DNA from 2 places in the Sphingomonas sp. GW821-FHT04B01 genome. Region 2 is predicted to be linked to the other one. Evidence: riboswitches for the same ligand, from Rfam matches in the RefSeq annotation. Region 2 holds a riboswitch; the other holds the start of a gene.
What was found. A riboswitch is a leader RNA that binds a small molecule or an ion and turns the genes downstream of it on or off. The one in region 2 is predicted to bind glycine.
Positions count from the first base shown of each region.

Region 1: linked by a shared signal. The riboswitch ahead of gcvT (glycine cleavage system aminomethyltransferase GcvT) and the one ahead of AC07UH_RS18210 (L-serine ammonia-lyase) in region 2 are both predicted to bind glycine.

Region 1 covers NZ_JBWKTR010000003.1:363,781-371,304, reverse strand. Annotated here, with positions in the region: gene thrB (homoserine kinase) at 1-87, opposite strand, end outside; gene ispH (4-hydroxy-3-methylbut-2-enyl diphosphate reductase) at 140-1,111, opposite strand; gene AC07UH_RS10540 (hypothetical protein) at 1,281-1,916, shown strand; glycine riboswitch at 2,016-2,108, shown strand; glycine riboswitch at 2,109-2,215, shown strand; gene gcvT (glycine cleavage system aminomethyltransferase GcvT) at 2,274-3,479, shown strand; gene gcvH (glycine cleavage system protein GcvH) at 3,479-3,850, shown strand; gene gcvPA (aminomethyl-transferring glycine dehydrogenase subunit GcvPA) at 4,099-5,457, shown strand; gene gcvPB (aminomethyl-transferring glycine dehydrogenase subunit GcvPB) at 5,454-7,028, shown strand; gene AC07UH_RS10515 (CcdC protein domain-containing protein) at 7,203-7,524, shown strand, end outside.
Region 2 covers NZ_JBWKTR010000009.1:114,305-121,828, forward strand. Annotated here, with positions in the region: gene AC07UH_RS18175 (relaxase/mobilization nuclease domain-containing protein) at 1-363, opposite strand, end outside; gene AC07UH_RS18180 (hypothetical protein) at 480-1,088, opposite strand; gene AC07UH_RS18185 (hypothetical protein) at 1,396-1,608, opposite strand; gene AC07UH_RS18190 (ribbon-helix-helix domain-containing protein) at 1,640-1,924, opposite strand; gene parA (ParA family partition ATPase) at 1,921-2,583, opposite strand; gene AC07UH_RS18200 (helix-turn-helix domain-containing protein) at 2,914-3,717, opposite strand; gene AC07UH_RS18205 (replication initiator protein A) at 4,172-5,137, opposite strand; glycine riboswitch at 5,489-5,578, shown strand; gene AC07UH_RS18210 (L-serine ammonia-lyase) at 5,684-7,111, shown strand; gene rfbB (dTDP-glucose 4,6-dehydratase) at 7,290-7,524, shown strand, end outside.

The DNA.
Region 1 (7,524 bases), on a different contig from region 2:
CTTGGCGGAGACGAGCTCGCCGACCTCGGCGTAGCGGCGCAGGAACGCGGACAGCGCCTCGGCCGAGACGTGCGTGTAGACGGCCATGATCCCTCCCCAGTCTCCACGTCCCCCGGACGTGCGCCGGGGGACGGTCAGCCTATGCCGCGGCGTCGAGGCCGCGTGGCAGTTTGAATGCGATCGTCTCGCGCGTCGTTTCCTCCTCGCGCTCCGTGATCGCGAAGCGGGTGGAGAGCAGGTCGACCAGTTCGCGGACCAGCAGCTCGGGCGCGGAGGCGCCGGCGGTGATGCCGAGCGTGCCGACGCCGTCGAGGAACGTCCAGTCGAGATCGCCCGCGCGCTGGATCAGCCGCGCCGGGATGCCCTCGCGCTCCGCCACTTCGACCAGCCGCACCGAGTTGGACGAATTGGGGGCGCCGATCACCAGCATCGCGTCGCACGCCGCGGCGATCGCCTTGACCGCCGCCTGCCGGTTCGAGGTGGCGTAGCAGATGTCCTCGCCGCGCGGCGGCAGCATGTTGGGGAAGCGGCGCTGCAGCACCGCGACCACCGCGGCGGTGTCGTCGACCGACAGCGTCGTCTGGGTGAGGAAGGCGAGATTGTCGGGATCGACCGGCGCGAAGATCTCGGCATCGGCGGCGGTCTCGATCAGCGACATCGCGCCGGCAGGCACCTGGCCGAAGGTGCCGACGACCTCGGGATGGCCGGCGTGGCCGATGAAGACGATGTGGCGGCCGGCGGCGACGAGCCGCTCGGCCTGGCGATGGACCTTCGACACCAGCGGGCAGGTTGCGTCGAGATAGTCGAGGCCGCGGTTCTGCGCGTCGACCGGCACCGACTTGGGCACGCCGTGCGCGGAGAAGACCACCGGCGCGCCGTCGGGCACCTGGTCGAGCTCCTCGACGAACACCGCGCCCTGCGCCTTCAGCGTGTCGACGACGAACTTGTTGTGGACGATCTCGTGGCGGACGTAGACGGGCGCGCCGTGCTTCTCGATCGCGAGTTCGACGATGCGGATCGCGCGGTCGACGCCGGCGCAGAAGCCGCGCGGTGCGGCGATCAGCAGTTCGAGGACGGGCTTGCCGCCGTCCGCGGGGAATTGGGAGGCCATGCCGGCGGTTCTACGCGATTGGTGCGGCGCACGGAAGTACGCGATTGGCTCACCGCGCGGAAGTACGCGATTGCTTGCACGCGGGAAAGCCGGTTCCTATGGTGCGCCGCGCATCGCCCGGGTTCTCCGGCGGCGCATCACTGTCCGTTCGACAAAGGTACGCGTCCTCGTGAAAACCCCGGCTTTAGGCCTGTCCGCCCTCGCGCTGATCCTCTCGGGCTGCGCCAGCAAGGGCGAGATCGTCGAAGGCGGCATCTCCGCCGTGCGCTCCGCCTGCCCGACGGTCGGCGTCGCCGCCGGTACCGGCGACATCACCCTGTTCGATCCGGCGACGAGCCGCGACGCGAGCGCGATCGACGTCGTCGCCAGCATGACCAACGTGCGCGGCGCCTGCAACGACGCCGGCGAGCAGATCGCCACCAGCGTCACCTTCGACGTGCTCGCGCGGCGGACGCGGACCGAGGGCCCGCGCGACGTGGTGCTGCCTTATTATATCGCGATCGTCCGCGGCGGCTCGGCGGTGACCGCCAAGCGCAAGGGGCAGATCGCGGTGCATTTCGACGCCGGGCAGGCGCGCGCGCAGGCGCAGGGCACCGCCTCGACGCAGATCGCGCGGGCGGCGGCGACCTTGCCCGACGAGGTGCGCAACCAGCTCACCCGCAAGCGCAAGGCGGGCGACGAGGATGCCGCGACCGATCCGCTGGCGCGGCCGGAGGTGCGCTCCGCGGTCCTGCGCGCGACCTTCGAGGCGCTGGTCGGCTTCCAGCTCACCGACGACCAGCTGAAGTATAACGCGCAACGCTGATTCTCTTCCCTTCCCGCGCAGGGAGGGGAGGGCGTTTCCGCATTGACTAAGGCCCCGCCGCCCGTCACAGCACCACGCGTCGATGCCGGGCGACCGGCATGGGCGGGCGCGGGAGAGAGCCTCTTCACAAGGAGGCCGCCGAAGGAGCAACCACCCCGGAATCTCTCAGGCAAACGGGACCGCGCGCTGCCTTATCGACACTCTGGAAAGCGTTCCTTTGAGGAGCCACCGAAGGGGTAAGCCCGCTGCGGAGACGCGCCGGGTCAAAGCTCTCAGGTCACCGTGACAGAGGGGGTATGACGGATCGATTGCGGCCCCGTGCCGTCTTTGGTCCCGTGCCTTTCTTGGAGACGGTTGATGAGCGATTCGCTGCCAGACACCTTGCCCGACCCGCTCGACGACCTCGACGGCGACGAGCCCGCAATCCAGCTGCTGCCGCTCGACGGCTGGCACCGCGCCCGCGGCGGCCGCATGGTGCCGTTCGCCGGCTATGAAATGCCCGTCCAATATGAGGGCATCATGGCCGAGCATCTGTGGACGCGCGAGTCCGCCGGCCTGTTCGACGTCAGCCATATGGGCCAGGTCGGCTTCACCGGCGACGGGCTCGACGCCGCCGGCGTCGCCAAGGCGCTCGAAGCGGTGCTGCCGGGCGATATCGCCGGGCTCGCGCCGACCAAGATCCGCTATTCGCTGCTGCTCAACGACGAGGGCGGCATCCTCGACGATCTGATGGCCACGACGCTGCCCGCCGAGGGCGCGCATCCGTTCGGCGCGGCGAGCCATTACGTCGTCGTCAACGGCGCGACCAAATATGACGATCTCGCCTATCTGCTCGACGTGCTGCCCGACGATCTGACGATGAACCTGATGGAAGATCAGGCCTTGCTCGCGGTGCAGGGGCCCAAGGCGGTCGCCGCCGTGTCGCGCCTGATCCCCGGCGTCGAGGACCTCGTGTTCATGACCGCGGGCGCGTTCGACTGGAACGGCCATGCGCTGTGGATCAGCCGTTCGGGCTATACCGGCGAGGACGGCGTCGAGATTTCGATCCCCGCCGAAGCCGCCGCCGATTTCGCCGATGCGATCTGCGCCGAGCCCGAGGTCAAGCCGATCGGCCTCGGTGCGCGCGATTCGCTGCGGCTCGAAGCCGGACTGCCGCTCTACGGCCACGATCTCGATCCCGAGACGACGCCGGTGATGGCCGATCTCGGCTTCGCTCTGTCCAAGCGCCGCCGCGAGGCCGCCGATTTCGCCGGCGCCGCGCGTATCCTCGCCGAGCGGACCGATGGTCCCGCGGTCAAGCGCGTCGGCCTGTCGGTCGCCGGGCGCCAGCCGGTGCGCGAGGGCGCGAGCGTCGTCGACGCCGAGGGCGCGGTGATCGGCCGCGTCACCAGCGGCGGCTTCGCGCCGAGCGTCGGTGCGCCGATCGCCATGGCCTATGTTCCCGCCGCGCTCGCCGAGGCCGGCACGCCGCTGCGCCTCGTCCAGCGCGGCAAGATCCACGAGGCGACGGTCGCTCCGATGCCGTTCGTTCCCCACCGCTATGTCCGCGCAGGAGGCAAGTGATGAGCCGTTATTTCACCGAAGATCATGAGTGGGTCGATGTCGATGGCGACACCGGCACCGTCGGCATCTCCGATTATGCGCAGGGCCAGCTCGGCGACATCGTGTTCGTCGACGTTCCCGAGGCGGGCAAGCAGCTCGGCAAGGGCGACGAGGCCGCGGTGGTCGAATCGGTCAAGGCCGCGTCGGACGTCTATTCGCCGGTGTCGGGGACGGTGACCGAGGGCAATGCCGCGCTGTCGGACGATCCCAGCCTCGTCAACTCGGATCCGGAAGCGGAAGGCTGGTTCTTCAGGATCACGCTCAGCGATCCGGCCGAGCTGGAGACGCTGATGGACGAAGCCGCCTACGCGGATTTCGTCGCCAAGCTGTAACGATCAGCCTCGCAATTGGTGCTCCGCTCTGGTCGATGCCTCGCCGCGCTTGATACGTCACCCCGGACTTGTTCCGGGGTCCACGCGGCGGCGAGGAGGACGGTCTGAAACGATAGGGCGCCCCTGCTGCCCGGTGGACCCCGGAACTGGTCCGGGGTGACGGGACCTGCGGGGATGATCGATCGAACCTCAGCCCGTCGCCATAGGTAAAGGCCCTTCCCACAGGCGGGGCTCTCAAGGGAATGATGATGCGCTACCTGCCGCTTACCCAGCCCGACCGCGACGCGATGCTCGCGGTCATCGGTGCGGGATCGATCGACGATCTGTTCGTCGACGTGCCCGAGGCCGCCCGCCTGTCCGGCCCGATCCATGACCTGCCGAACCACGCCTCCGAACTGGCGGTCGAGCGGCATATGACCGCGCTCGCCCGCCAGAACACGGTCGCGGGCGAAGTGCCGTTCTTCCTCGGTGCGGGCGCCTATCGCCATCACGTGCCGGCGAGCGTCGATCACCTGATCCAGCGTGGCGAGTTCCTCACCGCCTATACGCCGTATCAGCCCGAGATCGCGCAGGGCACGCTGCAGATGCTGTTCGAGTTCCAGACGCAGGTCGCGCGGCTGCTCGGCACCGACGTGGCGAACGCGTCGATGTACGACGGCTCGACCGCCTGCTGGGAAGCGATCGGCATGGCGCGGCGCATCACCCGCAAGGGCAAGGCGATCCTGTCGGGCGGGCTCCACCCGCATTATGTCAGCGTCGCCAAGACGATGGCGAAATACACCGGCGATCATCTCGAAACCTCTACGCCGGCGCTGACCGCCGAAACGGATATCGATGCGATGATCGCCGCGATCGACGGCGATACGTCGTGCGTCGTCGTGCAATATCCCGATATCCTCGGCCGGATCGCCGACCTGACGCCGCTCGCCGACGCCTGCCACGCCAACAAGGCGCTGCTGATCGCGGTCGTCACCGAGCCGGTGGCGCTGGGCGCGATCACCTCGCCGGGCGAGATGGACGCCGATATCGTCGTCGGCGAAGGCCAGTCGCTCGGCGTCGGCCTCCAGTTCGGCGGTCCGTACGTCGGGCTGATGGGCTGCAAGGAGAAGTACATCCGCCAGATGCCCGGCCGCTTCTGCGGCGAGACGGTGGATGCGGAGGGTCGCCGCGGCTTCGTGCTGACGCTGTCGACGCGCGAACAGCATATCCGTCGCGAGAAGGCGACGAGCAACATCTGCACCAATTCGGGCCTTTGTGCGCTCGCCTTCTCGATCCACATGACGCTGCTCGGCGAGGCGGGGCTGCGCCGGCTGGCGGGGATCAACCACGCCGCGGCGTGCCGCGCCGCGGATCGCCTCGCCAAGGTGCCGGGCGTCGAGCTGGTCACCGAGACCTTCTTCAACGAATTCACGCTGAAGCTGCCGGTCGAGGCGCGCCCCGTGGTGCGGACGCTCGCCGATCGCGGCATCCTGGCGGGCGTGTCGCTCGGCCGGCTGTATCCGGACGAGGCGGGCCTCGCCAACGGGCTGATCGTCGCGGTCACCGAGACGACGACCGCGGAGGACGTCGAAACCCTTGCCGCCGCACTCGAGGAGGTTCTGGCATGAGCATCAATCAGAGCGGCTGGCGTCCCGAGATGACCGCCGGCGGCGGCAATGGCGCCGCACCGACCTTCACCGGCAATAAGGCGCTGATGCTGGAAGAGGCGCTGATCTTCGAGATCGGTGATACGCAGACCACCGGCGTCGATTTCGCCGAGGGCGACGTCGCGGGGTCGCGGCTCGGCGATCTTAGCCGCAAGGCGCCGATCGGGCTTGCCGGCCTGTCCGAGCCCGAGACGATCCGTCACTATACGCGGCTCAGCCGCCAGAATTACGCGATCGACCTCGGCCTGTTCCCGCTCGGCTCGTGCACGATGAAGCACAATCCGCGGCTCAACGAGAAGATGGCGCGCCTCCCCGGTTTCGCCGACGTACATCCGCTGCAACCGGTCGACACCGTGCAGGGCGCGCTCGCGGTCATCAACGAACTGGCGGTGTGGCTGATCAAGCTCACCGGCATGCACGGCGTCGCCATGTCGCCGAAGGCCGGCGCGCACGGCGAATTGTGCGGCATCCTGTGCATCAAGGCGGCGCTGGAGAAGCGCGGCGAGGGCCATCGCAAGGTCGTCCTCGTGCCCGAATCGGCGCATGGCACCAATCCCGCCACGGCGGCCTTCGCCGGCTTCACCGTCGAGGATATCCCCGCCACCGCCGATGGCCGCGTCGATACCGCGGCGTTGAAGGCACGGCTGGGGCCGGACGTCGCCGCGGTGATGATCACCAACCCCAACACCTGCGGCCTGTTCGAGCGCGACCTGAAGTCGATCAGCGATGCGGTCCATGATGCGGGCGGCTACGTCTATTGCGACGGTGCCAATTTCAACGCCATCGTCGGCCGGGTGCGGCCCGGCGACCTCGGCGTCGACGCGATGCACATCAACCTGCACAAGACCTTCTCGACCCCGCACGGCGGCGGCGGACCGGGGTCCGGGCCGGTGGTGCTGTCGGAGGCGCTCAGCCCCTTCGGGCCGCTGCCGTTCACCGCGCGCATGGCCGACGGCCATATCCAGCTCATTGAGGAAGAGACTGCGGGCGACGATCATCCCGACACGTTCGGCCGGATGACCGCCTTCCATGGCCAGATGGGGATGTTCACCCGCGCGCTGACCTATATCCTCAGCCACGGTGCCGACGGCCTCAAGCAGGTCGCCGAGGATGCGGTGCTCAACGCCAATTACGTGCTGCGCTCGCTGGAGGGGACGCTCGACGCGCCCTTCGCCAAGTCGGGGCCGTGCATGCACGAGGCGATCTTCTCCGACGCCAATCTCGCCGAGGGCTTCTCGACGCTCGACGTCGCCAAGGGGCTGATCGACGAGGGCTTCCACCCGATGACGGTCTATTTCCCGCTCGTCGTCCACGGCGCGATGCTGGTCGAACCGACCGAGACCGAATCGAAGGCGGCGCTCGACCAGTTCGTCGGCGCGCTGCGCAGCGTGGCGGAACGGGCCAAGGCCGGCGACGCCAGCCTCAAGACCGCGCCGCATTTCGCGCCGCGTGCGCGGCTCGACGAGACGCAGGCGGCGCGCAAGCCGGTGCTGGTATGGAAGGAACAGCCGCTGGCGCAGGCGGCGGAATAAAGGCAGCTCCCTCGTCACCCCGGCTTTGAGCCGGGGTCCCGCTACCTTCGCGTTTCGGGCGTAGCGGGACCCGGGTCGAGCCCGGGGTGACGGAGGTTGGGGCTAGGATACCCCCTTTCGCAATGCCGTCGGTGGCTTTAGTTTCTGTCCCGTAACGGGCGGGGACACGGACATATGCAGGGACAGCAACCGGGCGGGTGGATCAGCTATGCGATCCCGCTCGTGGTCGTCGCGGTGGTGATGGCGATCCGCTGGAAGCGGATGAGCCGGGTGCGGCCGCTCAAGCTCGAACATCTGTGGATCCTGCCCGCTTTCTATGCGGTGGTGATCGGCTTCACCTTCACGCGCTTTCCGCCGCATGGCTGGGGTTGGGCCTTCTGCCTCGTCGCTTTGGCACTGGGGGCGGCGCTCGGCTGGCAGCGCGGCAAGATGATGCGGATCACGCTCGATCCGGAGACGCACCGGCTCGGCCAGACCTCGTCGCCGGCGGCGTTGC
Region 2 (7,524 bases):
GCCGGTCTCCCATTGCTGCCAGTCGCGCGCCAGCTCCTGCATGTCGCGTCCCTCGCGCAGCACCTCGCCCTCGCTCGTATGAAGGTCGACCTGCTTCTCCGGATCATGCCCGAGCCGGCTGATATAGGTCATGTTGGCCAGCACGTGACCGCTGCCATGCTGACGCCCAGTCACGCGCACCATGACCTCGGGAACGCCGCGCGCGGTGCGCTCCATCGTCATGATCGCCCGGTTGCTGATCGCAGTATGCGACCCACCGCCGAACGCCTTCCTGACCTGCGGGCTTGGTCGATACGCCCCGCCCGTCGCGGCCGGTTTCGCTGCCGGTCGGGCGAGCATCGAGGCGATAGCGACGGCCAGCATCGTGCCGTCATCCTTGCGACGCGCACCCTTCCCGCCCCCCGGACGCGACGCACGTTTCCCGGGCGGCGCGAACACGCCCGCTATCGAGTCCAGCGTCCCCGCCGAGAGGTGGAAACTCATTCCGCCTCCCTCTCCGGCGCACCGGTCCAGTAGGCGACCTCGCCGCTGACATAGCTGCTCAACGTCCGGCGCACGTCGAACAGCAGCGCCTTCAAATCGGCGCACGTGTCGATGAATGGCGTCGCGATGCGCGCGATTTCCAACGTGCTGCCGGGCAGGTTCGCCGCGTTCATCGCGTGGACCGCCTGGTTGATGTTGCGCCCGATCGCGAGGACCTGTTTGCGCAGCTTGCCGATCTCGGATTGCGTGGCGGGGGCGAGCCGCAACACCCCTGCCCTGTCCCAGAGCTGCCAGCGAATGGCGCGCTTGAGCCATTCGTTTCGGCTTAGCCCGAGCGGCGCACCGGCCGCATCGATCGCCTCGATCTCGCGGCGGTGCAGGCGCAGCGTGACCCGGACGGCATCGTCCGGGTGACCGCGCCTTGCAACCGGCACCAGCGGAAGATCCTCGCCACCTTCGGCAAGAACGAGACGCGTCAGCGTGTGGGACATCCACGCCGAACGGCTCTGGCCGTTGGCGGTAGCGAGGCGGTCGATCTCGGCCGCAACGTCATCAGATACCCGAGCAGTCACGATCAATGATCCAGCCCCGTGCAGCGGCGCCATCGTACCGGTGTATACAACGGTGCCAGATGGCATATCCTGCCATAGCTCCGATCCTATAATTTATACATTGACCCTTTATCTTTTACAAGCTCGACGAGTCCGATCAACGTGGAGCGAGGGGTTTGCCTGCAGTGTGACAGACAGGGCATTTTTAAGCGCGTATCCCAGTCGATCTGGCGCGCGGGAAGCCCCTTGAGATCTACACTGCTCTAGAATGATCTGGGCTTGCGCTTCGGGTCGTTGGGCATGGATTTCGATCCGAGCTAAGCATCATCGCTCGCGCCATGTCGGACCGGTCATTGGCGCATTACAAAGAGGCTGAGTCTGCAAAGCCGGCGATCTGGCGGCGCTCAAACGCTGTTGCGAAGCCTTCAATGCTCAGCTTCCCGTTAGCGAAGGCTGATGCCACGTCGATCGCTATGGCTACGTAAGCGCCGACGCGATGTATCAGACCATCTTCCGCTGGGATGGACCATTCTGAAGATGACCAAGCATCGACAGCGTGCACGGAGATCAGCATCCTCGCGTGCTGGTCAGCCTCCGGCGCCGCCTCAATCCCCGATCGGGCTCTCACCGTGCTTGCGCAGCACGTCGTTGAACGCCTCGGCCATCAGCGCCTGCAGGCTGCGGCCCTGCCGCCGCGCCAGGGTATGCATCGCGAACGACATCTCGGGGCTGAAGAAGCCGGCGATCTGCTTGCGGCCCTGGCGGCTTGCCGGCCCCTGCCCTGCCGCGCCGACGGGCGGCGGGGGAGCGGCGACCGGTGCCGGCGCCGCGACGGTGGCAGGCGGCGCGCTGACGGTGCGCAGATTCGCGAAACTCGGCTTGCGGCTCATGCAGGTACCTTCTTGCGGGTCTTGATCTTAGCAACCGGCATGCCGACCTGTCGACATGTCCACGCGTAGAGCTGTCGAATATCCTCGGCAGCCTTGCCGTCAGGCTCATATTCCATGACGGTGCGCCCCTCCCCGCTCGCGTGGCGATAGGCGGCGCGGTCGGGGATCTGCACCGGGCAAGGCGGCGTGCCGAAGCCTTCGACCAGTTCGCCCGCCTCCTGGTAGACGCGCGGCGCATTGGGGGCGCCGGCGGTGAAGACGACATAGGCGGGCTTGCGCAGCAGCTGCACCAGCTTGGCGGTGGTCTGGATCGCCGACAGGTCGAAGGCGCTCGGCCGGCATGGGATCAGCACGAGATCGGCGACCTCGACCGCGGCGCGGGCGGCGCTGTCGGCATGGGGCGGCGTATCGATGACGATCAGCTCGGCCCCCTGCCCGCGCGCTGCCTCGACCTTGGCGGCGAGCCGTGGCGGCGGGCTGTCGATCACCTCGGGCGGCGCCTCCCCACGCCAGGCCGCCCATTGGCTGGCGGTCGCCTGCGGGTCGGTATCGATGATGAGCGCGACGCGGCCGGCATCCTGCGCGGCCGCGGCGAGGTGGAGCGCGAGCGTCGTCTTGCCCGCGCCGCCCTTCTGACTGATGATCGCGATGGTCGCCATGTCGTCCTCCCTACATGTCTACATGCCGACGTGGCAAGTCCTCGACGTATAGACATATAGACGCGTCGAGCCCCCTGCCCGACCGGACGATCAGCGGAATCGACGAGCACGATACGGCCGTCGATCCGTCGACACCTCGACAGATCGACGCACGCTGCCAAAGGTGAGGATTACCGCCCTGAACCGCTTGCTCCTTCTAGGGAGCATGTGACGGCGTAGCCGGCACTCCGGTCTTTTCGTCTTATCGTCGGGTCGTTTTGGTTCGTCGTTTGTCCTTCCTCGTCGTCAGACGGCTGTGTTGGCCGTCTAGGCCAACCCTCTTGTTCTCATTCAAATGGAATCCATGAGCGGTTGCGGATGTTTTTGAGACTCGCACGCTGACGCCATATCCCGATCGATCGCCGCGCCGAGCGAGGCGAGCACCTTGCCCAGCATGCCGCCGACGCTGGCCGTGGCGCGCTCCCGGCAGGACAGGCTGGCCAGCATCCTCTCATGTGCCTCCGCCTCGACCGCGCGATGCTGCTCGTGATCGACCGGCAGCGGCGCCGGACGCATCCAGCGCGGCAGATAGGCGAGCACCCGCGCCGGCAGCAGCGGGCGATAGGCGTTGGAGGTCTGGCGATAGCGCGGCCCCTCCCCTTCCACCCGCTTGAACCGGCGCTGGCGGACGAGGAAGCCGCAGCGTTCGAGCGCGTGCAGCGCGCGGGCGACGGTCGCCCGGCCGAGCGCGGTCGCCTCGGCGAGCCAGTCATAGCTCGGATAGACGCGGCCCTGGTTGAGCCGGGCGAGCGTGCACAATTCCTCGAACACGCGCACCGCGGCCGCGGTCAGCCCGGCGATGCTGCGCTCGGTGGCGCTCAGCGTGCGGGTACCGGCGCGTTCCTCGCGGCGCAGGCGCCGACCGGCGTCGAGCGTGCGGCGGCAGGCGCGCAGCAGCCGGTCGGTCTCGCCGGGGGCGGGCGTCGCGAAGAACAGCTCCTCGAACGTCCCCGCCTCGATACTGTCGCGCAGCACCGGCGCACCGGTGCGGTGGGGTGCGCGAGTACGTGCCGGGGCCCGCGATCCAGCACGCAGCCCGTCGCCCGCCCGCGCGAGCACGCGGGCGCTCGCCTCCCCGAGGGTAAACGCCGTCATCTTCCATCCCCTTGCGGGGCCGGGACCGAGGACAAAAAAGACCGTGGCGCGAAACGCGCATCCTTGAACCGGAACGGGTTCGGAGCTATTCGGGAGACGTGAGCTGTTGAAAAGTCACCGATCGACGTTTGGCGACGCCGGTCTCTCGAATATTTCCTTGGGATGCCCGGCCTTCGTGCCGGGCTTTCCTTTATGTGGTCACGGCCACTCCATGAACATCGCCGCGGTCGACATGACCGCGCGTCATTCTTGTTGCAGCAATGATCCAACAGCGGAAGCGCTTACGATTCGTGCTTTCGAGTATTTAACCTGAAAAAAGTTCGTGCTTTCGAGTAGAATAGGCGTTTCTATTCGTGCTTTCGAGTAACAATGGCGCGCTGCCATTCGTGCTTTCGAGTAGGAATGCACCGCATTCATTCGTGCTTTCGAGTAACAATTCGCAGCCGCCGGCGAATCACCCGGCCGGATTGGTTCCCTCTGCCGCGGCCGATTCGACGATGGTGCGATGCTCGCTCAGCACCGCCTGCCCCGGCTGCGGCCGCGGCGTGATCACCACCCGGTTCTGCGGCGCCTTACGGCCACGACGCGGGGCGGCGCCCTCCTCCTCGGCCGCCTCGCTCTCGACCAGTTCGAGATGGTAATCGGGGATGCCGTCGGTCGCGACGATCTGCTTGAGCGCCGCCTTGAAGTTCGACAGCGGGTTCTGATAGCCGATCTGCAGGCGGAAGGTGGCGAGATCGAGGTCGAGCCCGCCCTCCTCGCAGGTCGAGCGCGCCACCTCGTAGATGCGCCGCTCGATCGGCCCGAGCTGGAAGTAAGCGGCGGCATAATCGAGCACGTGGCGATCGAGCAGGATCGCGCGGAACAGCCAGTCGCACAGCCGCACCTTGACCGCCTTCAGCCGCCGCTCCCCACTTTTCGTCTTGGAATAATGGAGTTTTGCTTCGGAAAGCCATGAGAAGAAGCCCTCCTCCCCCTCCCCGCCCGCTTCGATATTGGTCTTGATCTGCGTGCCCTGCAGCCGTTCCAGCGCCTCCGACAGCCGGCCGTAGGAGCGCGCGCTGTGGTTGGAGCCGGTGACCGAGAACAGATCGTGCGCGGTGAAGATGAAATCCTGCTCGACATGCTCGCCCGCCTCGAGCTTCGCCGCCATCAGGCTGGCGATATAGAGGACGATCTCCTTGTCGTAGATCGTCGCGACGCCGCTCGCCGAGGGGCGCACCTCGATCGACACGGTGGCGTGATCGTAGGTCAGCGGCTTCATCCAGGCGTTCTTGGACAGCGCGAAGAAGGGAAAGGCCATCAGCGACCGCTCGCCGCGGATCTCGCCGTGCAGCGGGCTGTCGAGCGTGAACAGGTCGCGGTGCGGCACGGTACCGGCGCTGGCGGACGGGCGGGTCGGGGCAGGGGAACGGGCCATGTTCATTTCCTACTCGAAAGCACGAACTTTTGGCACCCCACACGGGATTCCCGAGGGAAAATGGGCTTGGACGCCGCCCCATTCGTGCTTTCGAGTAGGAAATGGCGCGCGAGCGGCGGGTCTCGCCGGCCCATGGCGGGCTCCGGCAGGCGCGGACGCCGCGCCCGGCATCCGCCGTACGACAAGTCGGATTGTCGACATGTCTATGCCTCGACCCGATGGTGCCAAGTCGTTCGAATCCCTGCAGTGCCAGACGCGACGAGGTCGATCTGTCGACATGTCGATAGCTCGACAGGATGGAACGGGCGCGTGCGGCGCCCTTGACCGGTAGCGGGGCGATGATACCGTCCGCGACGTCGATCAGGGAGAGACCGGGCTGGCCCCGGCGCCGAAGGAGCAACCGCCCCGGAAACTCTCAGGCAGAAGGACCGATCGACGACGACATCTGGAGAGTGGCGCCAGCCGGTGCCCGCCGACGGGATAATGATCTCAGGCGCAAGGGACAGATGGGGCATGCAGGCCGGCAGCGACCGGCGGAAGGACCGCATGCACACCGATCCCGTCACCGCGCCGCTCGACCGCAACCTCGATCGCCCGATCAGCGTCGCCGAATTGTTCACGATCGGCATCGGCCCGTCGAGCTCGCATACCGTCGGCCCGATGCGCGCCGCCTTCGACTTCGGGCAGCGCGCGCTCGGACAGGGCGCCGGGCAGGGGGCAAGGCAGGGGATAGGGCAGGGGGCTCCGGTCGGCGTCACCTGTAATCTCTACGGCAGCCTCGCGCTCACCGGGCGCGGCCACGCCACCGACACCGCGACGATCCTCGGCCTCGGCGGCTGGGAGCCCGAGCGGCTCGATCCCGATGCCGCGCCGGCGATCCTCGCCGATATCCGCGACAACCGGCGGCTGACGCTCGCCGGCCGCCACGCCATCGTCTTCGCGCCCGACGACGTCGTCTTCCACCCGCGCGACTTCCTGCCCGAACATCCCAACGGCATGACCTTCACCGCCCGCTATGCTGATGGCGCGACCTATGCCGAGACCTATTTCTCGATCGGGGGCGGCGCGATCCTGCGCAAGGGCGAACGGCTCGCCGCGGGCAATGTCGCGGTGCGCCACCCGTTCGGCTCGGGCGCCGATCTGCTCGTGCTCGGCGATGCCACCGGCCTGTCGATCGCCGAGCTCGTTCGCGCCAATGAGGAGGCGTGGCGCAGCCCCGCGGAGACCGACGCCTTCCTCGACGCGGTCCGCGCCGCGATGAGCGCGTGCATCGACCGCGGCATCGCGCAGGAGGGCATATTGCCCGGCGGCCTCAAGGTGCGGCGCCGCGCTCGCGTGATCCAGCAGGGCCTCACCGGCGACGCGCCCGGCCGCAACCCCGCCGAGGTGTTCGAATGGGTCAGCCTGTGGGCGCTCGCGGTCAACGAGGAGAATGCCGCCGGTGGCCGGGTGGTCACCGCGCCGACCAACGGCGCGGCCGGCGTGCTGCCCGCGGTGCTGCGCTTCTACGAGACGCTGATCGAGGGCGCCGACGACGAGGGCGCGCGCCGCTTCCTGCTCACCGCCGCGGCGATCGGCATGCTCTACAAGAAACGCGCGTCGATCTCGGCCGCGGAGATGGGGTGCCAGGGGGAGGTCGGGGTCGCCTGTTCGATGGCAGCGGGGGCGCTTGCCGCAGTGCTCGGCGGCAGCAACCGCCAGATCGAGAATGCCGCGGAGATCGGCATGGAGCACAATCTCGGCCTCACCTGCGACCCGATCGGCGGCCTGGTGCAGATCCCGTGCATCGAGCGCAACACGATGGGCGCGGTGAAGGCGATCAACGCCGCCTATCTCGCGCTGCGCGGCGACGGCAGCCACGTCGTCAGCCTCGACGCGGTGATCGAGACGATGCGCCAGACCGGCGAGGACATGCGCTCGAAATACAAGGAGACGAGCCTCGGCGGGCTGGCGGTCAACGTGGTGGAATGTTGACGTGTCGGGGTGTTGGGGTGTCGGCGTGTCGACAGCCCTATATTCAAGCGTGGCACGACTTGAGCAGAATGCACATCGACAAACCTAATCGTCGATTCCTATGCAATCCGACATGTCGACACGGCGACATGTCGTAGCCTAGATATGCCTGTTAACCCTTTGCAGCTAGGCACAAGCCATGCGTATTCTCGTCACCGGGGGAGCCGGCTTCATCGGCTCGGCGTTGGTCCGCCACCTGATCTGCAACACCGGGCACGAGGTGCTGAACCTCGATGCGCTGACCTATGCCGGTACGCTGACCGCCCTCGCGCCGATCGCCGACGATCCCCGCTATCGTTTCGTCCATGCCGACGTGTGCGATGCGGCGGCGGTCCGCACCGCGATCCACGACTTCCGCCCGGACGTGATCACCC